3 regions of the Rhizobium binxianense genome follow, and region 2 is predicted to be linked to each of the others. Evidence: predicted binding sites of a transcription regulator. Region 2 holds the regulator's gene; each other region holds the start of a gene.
The links. Region 2 encodes PhoB, which activates phosphate uptake and scavenging genes when phosphate is short. Its sites were predicted from a motif close to TGTCATNNANCTGTCAT; they were not measured.

Region 1 (4,003 bases), 380 kb from region 2:
CGTGCTCGGCGGCCCCTCGGGCATCGGCAAGAGCTCGCTGCTGAAGATGATCTACGGCAATTATGCCGTCGACACCGGTCAGATCCTGATCCGCCACGACGAGCGCATCGTCGATCTGGCCTCCGCCGATCCGCGCACCGTGCTCAACGTGCGGCGCCATACGCTCGGCTATGTCAGCCAGTTCCTGCGCACCGTGCCGCGCGTGGCGGCGATCGACGTGGTCGCCGAACCGCTGGTGGCGCGCGGCGAAGAAGCCGCCACGGCACGAGAAAAAGCGGGCGCCCTGCTGGCCCGGCTCAATCTGCCGGAAGCGCTCTGGCAGCTTCCGCCCGCGACCTTCTCCGGCGGCGAGCAGCAGCGCGTCAACATCGCCCGCGGCTTCATCACCGAACACACGATCCTGCTTCTCGACGAACCCACAGCCTCGCTCGATGCCAGGAACCGTGCCGTCGTCGTCGGCATGATCGCGGAAAAGAAAACGGCAGGGGTGGCCCTTCTCGGCATCTTCCACGACGAAGAGGTGCGCGAAGCCGTCGCCGACCGCATCCTCGACGTCCAGCAATTCTCACCGAGAAAGATTGCCGCATGAGCCGCAAGCTTGGTATCGAGCCCTATTTTCATGAGACGGCCTCCGTCAGCGACTCCACCTTCGGACGCTATACGGAGGTCTCGGAACGCTGCCGCATCAGCGAGGCCGCCTTCGGCGATTATTCCTACATCATGCAGGACGGCTCCGTCTGGTGTGCGACGATCGGCAAATTCGTCAATATCGCCGCCGCCGTGCGCATCAATGCCACCAACCATCCGACCTGGCGCGCGACGCTGCATCATTTCACCTATCGCGCCGCCGACTACTGGCCGGACGGCGACATGGAGACGGACTTCTTCGCCTGGCGGCGCGCAAACCGCGTGACGATCGGCAACGACGTCTGGATCGGCCATGGGGCGACCATCTTGCCCGGCGTCAGCGTCGGCAACGGCGCGGTGATCGGGGCCGGCGCCGTCGTGTCCAAGGACGTTGCATCCTACACGATCGTCGGCGGCGTGCCGGGCAAACTCATCCGCGAGCGCTTTCCGAAAGAGATCGGCGAGCGGATGGACAGGCTTGCCTGGTGGGACTGGGAGCACGAGCGGTTGCGTCAGGCGCTGCAGGATTTCCGCAACCTGAGCGCGGAAGATTTCCTGTCCCGCTATAGTGGCTAAACCCTCGATATAGGGGCGGAGAATTGTGACAAGACTTACACAAATATGACATGCGAGGTTCATCAAGCGGGACTAATGCGATGCTGATCAAGGCCTGGATCGCAAGGGAAGAGCATGATGTTCGAGCTGAAGAATGTCACACGTCGGTTCGGAAAAAAGCTCGCCGTCGATGCCGTCACGCTCGACATTCCCCAGGGCCAGATGGTCGGCATCATCGGCCGCTCCGGCGCCGGCAAGTCGACGCTGCTGCGCATGATCAACCGCTTGCAGGAGCCGAGCTCCGGCTCCATTCACTTCGCCGGCGTCGAGGTCTCTGGGCTTCGCGGCCGGGCGCTGCGCAACTGGCAGCGCGACTGCGCGATGATCTTCCAGCAGTTCAACCTGGTGCCGCGCCTAGATGTTCTCACAAATGTCATGCTCGGCCGCCTCAATCACCGCTCGACGCTGATGAGCCTGCTCAACATCTTCACCCGCGAGGAGCGCGTGCATGCCATCGCGGCGCTGGAACGCCTCGGCATCGAGCAGACGGCGCTGCAGCCGGCCGGCACGCTGTCCGGTGGCCAGCAGCAGCGCGTAGCAATCGCCCGCGCGCTGATGCAGAACCCGAAGATGGTGCTCGCCGACGAACCGATCGCCTCACTCGACCCGTTGAACGCCAAGATCGTCATGGATGCGCTGCGCGATATCAACGAGCGCGAGGGCATCACCGTCATCACCAACCTCCACACGCTCGATACCGCCCGCAATTATTGTGAGCGCATCGTCGGCATGGCCGGCGGCCGCGTCGTCTTCGACGGCAAGCCCACGGAATTGACGGCCGAAGCGGTGAAGGAAATCTACGGGACGGATAAGGACGGCGCCGGCATCGACGAAACGGTGACCTCGACATCGATCAATATCGCCCCCGAGCGGGCAGACAATCAATCCGCCGGCACCCAACCGCTGGCGCTGGCCGGTCTTTAGAGACGGCCGCGATCGAGCGCCCGCGTCAAGGGCACACTTCTTCGTAACGGGAAGGCCGGGGACACCGGTCAATAGGAGAGAACATGTTGAAGAAAGCACTCTTTGCGGCAACGGCGCTCTTCGCGCTCGCCGGCGCCGGCCATGCTGCAGATCTCAAGGAATTCCGCATCGGCATCCTCGGCGGCGAAAATGAAACCGACCGCCTGCGCAACTACGCCTGCCTTGCCGACCACCTGAAGCAGGAATTCGGCTTCGAGAAGGTTTCGCTCTTCCCGGCCGCCGATTATGACGGCGTCATCCAGGGCCTGCTCGGCGGCACGCTCGACTTCGCCGAACTCGGCGCTTCCGGCTACGCAGCCGTCTACATCAAGGATCCAAAGGCTGTCACGCCGATCCTGACGACGCAGCAGAAGGACGGCTCGACGGGCTACTACTCGATCGGCCTCGCGCTGAAATCATCCGGCATCAAGTCCATCAAGGACGCCAAGGGCAAGAAGCTCGGCTACGCCGATCCGGACTCCACCTCCGGCTATCTCGTTCCGCTGACGCAGATCCCGAAGGACACGGGCATGCCGAACGACAAGTTCTTCGCTTCGACGCAGTTCAACGGCGGTCACGAGAACAACCTGCTTGCCGCTTATGACGGCAAGGTCGACGTCGCCGTCGACGACAGCTCGGGCCTCGGCGATTTCAAGGATGGCTACACCTCCGGCACCTTCCGCAAGGAAGTGGACAAGGGCGCCGTCGACCCGAACAAGCTCGTTGAAGTTTGGCGTTCGCCGCTGATCCCGAACGGCCCGCTCGTCGTTCGCAACGCTCTTGGCGAAGAATGGCAGACGAAGCTTGCAGCCTTCTTCACGGCTCTGCCGGAGAAGGATCACAAGTGCTTCGCAGCTGTCGAAGGCGGCGACTACAAGGGCTATTCGCCGGTCAAGCACGACTTCTACAACGCCGTCGTTGAAGTTCGCAAAGCTGCTATCGGCGGCTGATCGGCTTTCCGGAATGCGGGGCGGTCGGAAACGGCCGCCCTTTTCTTAGTGACTACAGCGCCGCGCGTCTCGTAAGACGCGCAAAGGACGCTGTAGCACTTTGAATTGCTGCATAATTCTATCCTCAAATCGATCTCGATTTGAGGATAGAATTACGAAGTAGGCGAGGCGTTGATGACTATTGCCGATACACAGCCGCACATGCAGAGTACGCAGGAGATCGCTACGGCCTGGGGCCGGATGGTCGCCAAGCGCCGCTTCTACACGGTTCTCGGCCTGGTTATTCTCGTTGCAGCTTTCGTCAGCTCCGTCCGCTTCGCCGACGAGAGCAATGCCGGCCATTTCTTCGATCGCCTGCCGCATCTCTTCGACTTCCTGAGCTGGCTCATCCCCAAGGATTGGAACGACGTCTGGCGCGCGCTGTTCGACATAGCGAGCGTGAACGACAGAGGCGGCGAGGAATTCAATTTCGACAGGGGCCGCGTCTACGTCTGGGGCGCCTTCTACATTCCCGAATATTTCGAGCTGATGATCGTCACGATCAACGTGGCGCTGATCTCGACGATCGTCGCCTTCGTCTTAGCCGTTCCCTTGAGCTTCTTTGCCGCCCGCAACCTGACGAATTCATGGCCGCTGCGCATCTTCACCAAGCGGCTGATGGAATTCCTGCGCGCCTTCCCCGAGATCGTCATTGCCGGCCTGTTTTCGGCGATCCTTTCGATCGGGCCGGTCGCCGCCATCATTGCCATCACCCTGCACACGATCGGGGCGCTCGGTAAACTCTTCTATGAAGTGGCCGAGAATATCGACATGAAGCCCGATGAGGGCATGAAAGCCGTCGGCGCCAA
Region 2 (4,003 bases):
CACGGCGCTGCCGACGGCCATGGCAAGCGGATTGCCGCCATAGGTCGAGCCATGGGTGCCGGCCTTCATGCCGGAGGCAGCCTCTGATGTGGCAAGGCAGGCACCGAGCGGGAACCCGCCGCCGATGCCCTTGGCGACCGCCATGATGTCGGGGGTGACGCCCGACCATTCATGGGCGAAGAGCTTGCCGGTACGGCCGACGCCGGTCTGGACCTCGTCGAGGATCAGCAGCAGGCCGTGTTCGTCGCAGATCTGGCGAAGCGCCTTCATGAATTCGGGGGTGGCGGGACGCACGCCGCCCTCGCCCTGCACCGGCTCGATCAGGATTGCAGCCGTGGCATCGGTGATCGCGGCGCGCACCGCTTCGATATCGCCGAAAGCCACCTGATCAAAACCCGGCGCCTTGGGGCCGAAGCCTTCGAGATATTTCTCCTGGCCGCCGGCGGCGATCGTCGCCAGCGTCCGTCCGTGGAAGGCGCCCTCGAAGGTGATGATATGGAAGCGCTCGGGATGGCCCTTGGAATACTGATAGCGGCGCGCCGTCTTGATCGCGCATTCGAGCGCCTCGGCGCCCGAATTGGTGAAGAACACCTTGTCGGCGAAGGTGGCGTCCGTCAGCCGTTTGGCCAGGCGCTCCTGGCCGGGGATCTCATAGATGTTGGAGAGGTGCCAGACCTTGTCGGCCTGCTCCTTCAGGGCGCCCACCACATGCGGATTGCTGTGGCCGACCGAGGTGACGGCGACGCCGGCGCCGAAATCGAGATATCGCTCGCCGCTTTCGGTGATCAGCCACACGCCCTCGCCTCGCTCGAACCGCAGCGGGGCACGAGAATAGGTGTCATAAAGCGGCGCGGCTTCAGCCATGGCGCGATCTCCCGATCTAAAGTTATGGGGCGACTGACTCCGGCTAAGAAAACCAGGCCCGAAAAATCAAAAATGCCGCCTTGCGGCGGCGACTGGCACTATTTCCTTTTCGCGCTGCAATGTCAACAAAACTGCGCCCTTAGCGCATGCAGCAAGGGTGTGCAGCGGCATTTTCAGTCTTCAACAGGCATTATTGCAGAAATGCCACGCAGGGGCAGCAAGTTGGGGAAAACTACGAATTCGATTCATCCGGATTCATGCGACTCTTGTCACGGAGTCAGCCTCACACTAGGTTAAAGTTCAATTACTAGACTGCATGCGGCGGAACTAGTCACCAAAATTGATCAAGCGTTTCTTGTTTCGGAGCTCCCGGGACAACGGTGAGGGATTCTGCCATCACCAACGCAAAAGGTGGAGACAGGGCATGAACTGGACAGACGAGCGGGTCGAGAAACTCAAGAAGCTTTGGGCCGAAGGACTGAGCGCCAGCCAGATCGCGGCGCAACTTGGCGGTGTCAGCAGAAACGCTGTTATCGGCAAGGTTCACCGACTGAGCCTTCCGGGCCGTGCCAAGGCCGGCGGCACCAGCACCGCGGCGCGAACGCCGAAGCGCAATACAGCGGCACCGCGCGCGCCGAACTACGCCTCTCGCGTCACCACCCGCACCGTTACCCGCCAGCAGGGCGCAACGATGCTGAAGGAAGAGATCGAGATCGAAACGATCGAGGAAATGGAATATGTGCCGAGGGGCAACGTGGTCGTGCCGATTTCGCGCCGCCTCGGCCTGACGGAACTGACCGAACGCACCTGCAAGTGGCCGGTCGGCGATCCGCTGAAGGACGACTTCCACTTCTGCGGCTGCGAATCCCCCGACAATTCGCCCTATTGCAGCTATCACCAGAAGCTCGCCTACCAGCCGGTCAACGAACGCCGCCGGGCGGCAGCGCGGGCTGGCTGAGCGGCAGACATCGTTAGAATGCAGAAAACGGGCCGAGTGGCCCGTTTTTTTATGCGTGGATGGAAGCGCTCATTGCGGCTATGGCTGCCCCTCACCCTAACCCTCTCCCCGTAAACGGGGCGAGGGGACGTGCCACACGAGAGGTGTAGGAAGGGGAACGGAGACGTCGCGGCGGGGTCCCTTCGCCCCGCGAGCGGGGAGAAGGTGGCGGCAGCCGGATGAGGGGCAGTCCATCGCCGCGAACCGGACAGCAGCGGGACAAGCCCGAGCATGACGAAAGAGCCGTCGGCCGAGCTGTAGTGACGCAGCCCTCAGGCTTCCATCGAATAACCGGCGCCGCGGACGGTGCGGATGACGTCCTGCATGTTGGAGAAATTCAGCGCCTTGCGCAGCCGGCCGACATGGACGTCGACGGTGCGTTCGTCGACATAGATGTCGTGGCCCCAGACGCCGTCGAGAAGCTGCGAGCGGGAGAAGACCCGGCCCGGCGACGACATCAGGAATTCCAGCAGGCGGAATTCGGTGGGGCCGAGGCGGACTTCACGGCTCTTGCGATGGACGCGATGGGTTTCGCGGTCGAGCTCGATATCGCCGCATTTCAGCACCGTCGACAGCACCTCGGGGCGGGCGCGGCGCAGCATCGCCTTGACGCGGGCAACCAGCTCGGGGGTCGAGAAGGGCTTGACGACGTAATCGTCGGCCCCCGTCGACAGCCCGCGGACGCGCTCGCTCTCTTCGCCGCGCGCCGTCAGCATGATGATCGGCAGGCGCTCGGTTTCCGGCCGCATGCGCAGGCGCCGGCAGAGCTCGATGCCGGATACGCCGGGCAGCATCCAATCGAGGATCAGAAGATCGGGCGTGCGCTCCTGAAGCCGCATTTCGGCTTCGTCGCCACGAAGGATGGTATCGACCTCGAAGCCTTCCGCTTCGAGATTGTAGCGAAGAAGCACGCTCAGGGCTTCTTCGTCTTCAACAACTGCAACTCTCGGGATCATGCGTCTCGGTCTCCTCGCGCATGATCCTTAAACCGGGGGTGATTTAAGCAATGCATCCTGCGCAAATTCACAAACTAGGCTGCGACCTCTTTGCGCGCCCGGACGGGCGCGCATGCAATTGACTGGTCCGGGCGACTGGCCCGGGCTGTCCGGGCGATTATTCCGTAACCGCGCCGACGGTGTTGGCGCTGTCGTCCTTCGGACGATCGCCTTCCGGCTGCGCGCCGGTCGCCATGTAATAGATCGTCTCGGCGATGTTGGTGGCGTGGTCGCCGATGCGCTCGATGTTCTTGGCGCAGAAGAGAAGATGCGTGCAGCTGGTGATGTTGCGCGGGTCTTCCATCATGTAGGTCAGGAGCTCGCGGAACAGCGAGGTGTACATCGCGTCGATCTCGTTGTCGCGCTCGCGGATGGCATTCGCCTTGTCGGCGGCGCGCGTCGTGTAGACGTCGAGCACTTCCTTGAGCTGGACGAGCGCCAGCTCGGACAGATGCTCGAGGCCGCGGGCGAGCTTGCGGGGAACGCCGGTGCTTTGGACGGCGATGACGCGCTTGGCGGTGTTCTTGCCGAGGTCGCCGACGCGTTCGAGATCGGCGGCGATGCGGATCGAACCCATGATCTCACGCAGGTCCGCAGCCATCGGCTGGCGGCGGGCGATGGTGACGATCGCCTTGTCGCCGATTTCGCGTTCGGCGTGATCGAGGATCACATCGTCGGAGATGACCTTCTGCGCCAGCGCGGTATCGCCGTTGACCAGTGCCCGCACGGATTCGGCGACCATCTGTTCGGCCAGGCCACCCATTTCGGAAATCCGCCTGGAGAGGAACTTCAGATCATCATCATAGGCAGAATAAATATGTGTCGATGCCATGGGGCTTTATCCTCGAATAACGGAAAGGCTTGGTGACGCCAAAATCAGCCGAAGCGACCCATGATGTAGTCCTGGGTGCGCGGATCGTCGGGATTGGTGAACATCTTGTCGGTGTCGTTCTCCTCGACGAGATTGCCGAGGTGGAACATGGCGGTGCGCTGCGAGACGCGCGCGGCCTGCTGCATGGAGTGGGTGACGATGACGATCGTGTAGTTCTCGCGCAGTTCGTGGATCAGCTCTTCGACCTTGGCGGTGGCGATCGGGTCGAGCGCCGAGCAGGGCTCGTCCATCAGGATGACTTCAGGGCTGACGGCG
Region 3 (4,003 bases), 1.9 Mb from region 2:
ACGGCATTGCCGGCAACGCCGTCTGCGAGGGCGGTATCGTCATCGACCTGTCGGCGATGAAATCGGTGCGGGTCGATCCGCAGACCAAGCGCGCCAGGATCGAGCCGGGCGCAACGCTTGCCGATGTCGACAAGGAAACGCTGGCTTTCGGTCTGGTGTTGCCGACCGGCATCAATTCCACCACCGGCATTGCCGGCCTGACGCTCGGCGGCGGTTTCGGCTGGCTGACCCGCAAATTCGGGCTGACGCTCGACAATCTGCTTTCAGTCGATGTGGTGACGGCCGATGGCGAGTTGGTGAAGGCGAGCGAGACGGAAAGGCCGGACCTCTTCTGGGCGTTGCGCGGCGGCGGCGGCAATTTCGGCGTCGTCACCTCCTTCGAGTTCAAGCTCAACCCGCTCAACCCAGAGGTTCTGGCCGGGCTGGTCGTGCATCCCTTTGCCGATGCGGAAAAGGTGCTGAGGGAATATCGGCAGGCGCTGGAAGCGGCACCCGATGAACTGACCTGCTGGGTGGTGATGCGCCAGGCGCCGCCGCTGCCTTTCCTGCCGGCCGAATGGCACGGCAAGGAGATCCTGGTGCTTGCCATGTGCTATTGCGGAGACATTGCCGCGGGAGAGAAGGCTGCGGCCAGATTGCGTGCGATCGGAAATCCGATTGCCGACGTCGTCGGCCCGGTGCCGTTTACCGGCTGGCAGCAGGCATTTGATCCGCTGCTGACGCCAGGTGCGCGCAATTACTGGAAAAGCCAGGATTTCGCTTCGCTCTCGGATGCGGCAATCGACGTGCTGCTCAACGCCGTGCGCAAATTGCCGGGGCCGGAATGCGAGATCTTTATCGGCCATGTCGGTGGTGCGGCCGGGCGCGTGCCCACCGAGGCTACCGCGTTTCCGCAGCGCAGTTCGCATTTCGTCATGAATGTGCATGCGCGCTGGCGGGAGACCGGGATGGACGGAAGCTGCATCGACTGGGCGCGGGAGCTGTTCGAGGCAACCAAACCGCATTCCGTCGGCACTGCCTATATCAACTTCATGCCGGAGGACGAGACCGATCGGGTCGAAAGCGCTTACGGCGCCAATTACAGCCGCCTTGCCGAAATCAAACGGCGTTACGATCCGAACAATCTGTTTCGGATGAACCAGAACGTCAAACCCACGGCGGCCGTGCGGGCTGCCTGAGGGGATCGATAGGGAACCCCGGCGGTCGAAATCCCTCCCCCTTGTGGGGAGGGCCTATCCGGGTCCGAACCGGCTACATATTGGACAGTATGGACCGGTGACATGGTCGACAGGTTTTGTGGTCGGCATTTCCGGGATTGTCGCAGCGCTTGAACCAATCGACGTAACCCGCCGAAGACCTATCCACCAGTCTTCGGCGTGATCGTCACGTCGGCGCCATAGGCATCGCGCAGTTCACCTTCCTGTCCCGGCTGCCGGTCGGCGGCCTGGTGCAGCAGGATCGTCTCGTATCCTTGCGAGCGCGTCCCCTCGATCAGGGTGATATCCGCATTCCCAGGGTTGTCGGAGCGCTCGAACCACTCGACGGGGCGGTGCAGAAAATTCATTTCGACCGCCCGGTTGGTGACGCCATGACCGACGATGACGACGTTGTGGTCGCTATTTTCGGCGTCGTTCATGACGGTCTGCAGGAACAGGCGCACCCGCTGGGCCACATCCGCCCGGCTCTCGCCATCCGGCGGACGTGCGTAAAATTTGCCGCTGTTGCTGCGCAGCCTCGCCCATTTTTCGAATTCCTCGGGAAATTTCTGTTTCTGTTCGGCGTGGTCATAGATTTCGGTGAAGAGACCGAAATCCTGCTCGCGCAGCAGATAATCCTCCCTGACATCGCCGACAACGCTTTCCGGCAGGGCCGAGAGCAAGGCATCCTTGCTCTGCCGCGTCCTGAGGAACGGCGAGTACCAGATCTGCAGCCTGCCGAAATCCGCGCTCGGCAACGCCTTCAAATAGGAGGCGATTGCGCCGCCGGCTTCTACAGCCTGGCGATGGCCCCATTGCGTCAGCGGCACGTTGTGATCGCCGAATTGGCGATAGGCCTGTTCGTTGATGTTGCCGAGGGATTCGCCGTGGCGAACGAGAAAGAGACGCATCAGCCATCCCGCATGGTCGGATATGGAATCGCCGTCATCATGAACGCGCTCGATGCGGAGGGCAACATCGCCGTCGCACCGGACGGCGACACGTATTCTGCCGACGTGGCGACAGGCATTCTGCCTGCGCGACGACGGGCATGCTGCCCGCGCGACGACGGGCATTCTGTCCGCGTGGGATGAACAGTTTGCGGGGCTTTTCCCCGGCTTGTCATCTTCCTGAAACACGAGTCTGGTTTTGGAAGGCTAGATGAAAGATGGGGCATGAGCCGTAGCTCATGATAGACATGATGGAACCCAGACATTTCCGCACGCTCTTCATTTCCGATGTCCATCTCGGCTCGAAGGCCGCGAAGGCCGATTTCCTCTTGGATTTCCTGCGCCACCACGAGGCCGATACGATCGTGCTCGTCGGCGACATCGTCGACGGTTGGCGGCTGAAGCGCAGCTGGTACTGGCCGCAGGTCTGCAACGACGTCGTCCAGAAGCTGCTGCGCAAGGCGCGCAAGGGCACGCGTGTGGTCTATATTCCCGGCAATCACGACGAATTCCTGCGCGACTTCCCGGGGATGCATTTCGGCGGCATCGAGGTCGTCGAACGCATGATGCATGATGGTGCCGACGGCAAGAAATACCTGATCCTGCACGGCGACGAGTTCGACGTCGTCGTCCGCAATGCCCGCCTGCTCGCCTATCTCGGCGACTGGGCCTACGATACCGCGATCCGCATCAACATCCTGCTGGCGGCCGTGCGCCGCCGGCTCGGCATGCCCTACTGGTCGTTCTCGGCCTGGGCGAAGCTCCAGGTCAAGCATGCCGTCAACTTCATTGGCGAGTTCGAGCGCGTCGTGGCGGAGGAGGCCCGCAAAAGCGGCGCCGACGGCGTGATCTGCGGACACATCCATCATGCCATCATCCAGGACATGGACGGCATCCGCTACATCAATACGGGCGATTGGGTGGAAAGCTGCACGGCAGTCGCCGAGCATGAGGATGGCACCTTCGAGCTGATCACCTGGCGGGCGCTCGCCAGCGGCGTGCCGGCGGTTGCCGCCATGGAAATGCATAACGAAGGCGAACTGGCCCCCCAAGCTGCTTGATTTTGGCTGCTTGATTTTGACCGCCTGATTTTGCCGTCAGCGCATCGCCCGCGCTCTCGCGAATTTAGCCGTTACCGTCGGGGCGACCGCCCAATTTATTTTCTAAAACGTTACAGGACGGCTATTTCTCGCAATAGTCGCCTCCAGGGTGGTGTGTTAGGACAACGTCGAGTTTCCTTCAGGTCCCCCATGATTCCCGTTCAACATTCTCCGACAGGTGAGGGAGCGCCGCCGCGCTTCCGGCTGCTCAGCGCGCTTTCCTATTGCGCGCCGCTGCTCGTCAACGGCATCGTTCTGCCGTTCTTTCCCGTCTGGCTCGCAACCCACAGCTTCAGCGACCATGAGATCGGCATCATCCTTGCCATACCGATGGTGGTTCGCGTGCTGGTGGCGCCTGTCGTCGCCATGATCGCCGACCGTTTGAAGGAGCGCGCCGACGTGCTGCTCTGGTCGGGCGGCCTGTCGCTGCTGACGGCGATCGCGCTCTTCTGGACGACGAGTTTCTGGCCGGTGACGATCGTCTATGCGCTGCAGGGCGCCACTTTCGCGCCCTATCTGCCGGTCGTCGAATCCATCGTCATCTCGGGCGTGCGCCGCTGGGGGCTCGATTACGGGTCGATGCGCGTGTGGGGCTCGATCGCCTTCATCGTCTCGACGCTGGTCGGCGGCCAGCTGATCAGCCGGTGGGGCGGCGAGATGGTGCTTGATATCATGCTGTTCGGCTTTGCCATGACCGTGGTCATGGCGATCTTCTGTCCGCGCATCGGGCCGACGCGGCGCCGCGGCCAGCCGGTCA

Region 1: a site for PhoB is predicted at 1,238-1,254, ahead of phnC (phosphonate ABC transporter ATP-binding protein). Genes of this name have one in related genera too.
Region 3: a site for PhoB is predicted at 2,317-2,333, ahead of PO860_RS10220 (UDP-2,3-diacylglucosamine diphosphatase). Genes of this name have one in related genera too.

What each region holds. Positions count from the first base shown of each region.
Region 1 covers NZ_CP118713.1:4,343,203-4,347,205, reverse strand. Annotated here, with positions in the region: gene phnL (phosphonate C-P lyase system protein PhnL) at 1-589, shown strand, start outside; gene PO860_RS21145 (DapH/DapD/GlmU-related protein) at 586-1,203, shown strand; gene phnC (phosphonate ABC transporter ATP-binding protein) at 1,321-2,166, shown strand; gene phnD (phosphonate ABC transporter substrate-binding protein) at 2,250-3,155, shown strand; gene phnE (phosphonate ABC transporter, permease protein PhnE) at 3,330-4,003, shown strand, end outside.
Region 2 covers NZ_CP118713.1:173,226-177,228, reverse strand. Annotated here, with positions in the region: gene PO860_RS00875 (aspartate aminotransferase family protein) at 1-864, opposite strand, end outside; gene PO860_RS00870 (GcrA family cell cycle regulator) at 1,289-1,822, shown strand; gene phoB (phosphate regulon transcriptional regulator PhoB) at 2,134-2,817, opposite strand; gene phoU (phosphate signaling complex protein PhoU) at 2,975-3,688, opposite strand; gene pstB (phosphate ABC transporter ATP-binding protein PstB) at 3,733-4,003, opposite strand, start outside.
Region 3 covers NZ_CP118713.1:2,048,302-2,052,304, reverse strand. Annotated here, with positions in the region: gene PO860_RS10235 (FAD-binding oxidoreductase) at 1-1,178, shown strand, start outside; gene PO860_RS10230 (histidine phosphatase family protein) at 1,358-2,107, opposite strand; gene PO860_RS10225 (hypothetical protein) at 2,084-2,290, shown strand; gene PO860_RS10220 (UDP-2,3-diacylglucosamine diphosphatase) at 2,395-3,207, shown strand; gene PO860_RS10215 (MFS transporter) at 3,397-4,003, shown strand, end outside.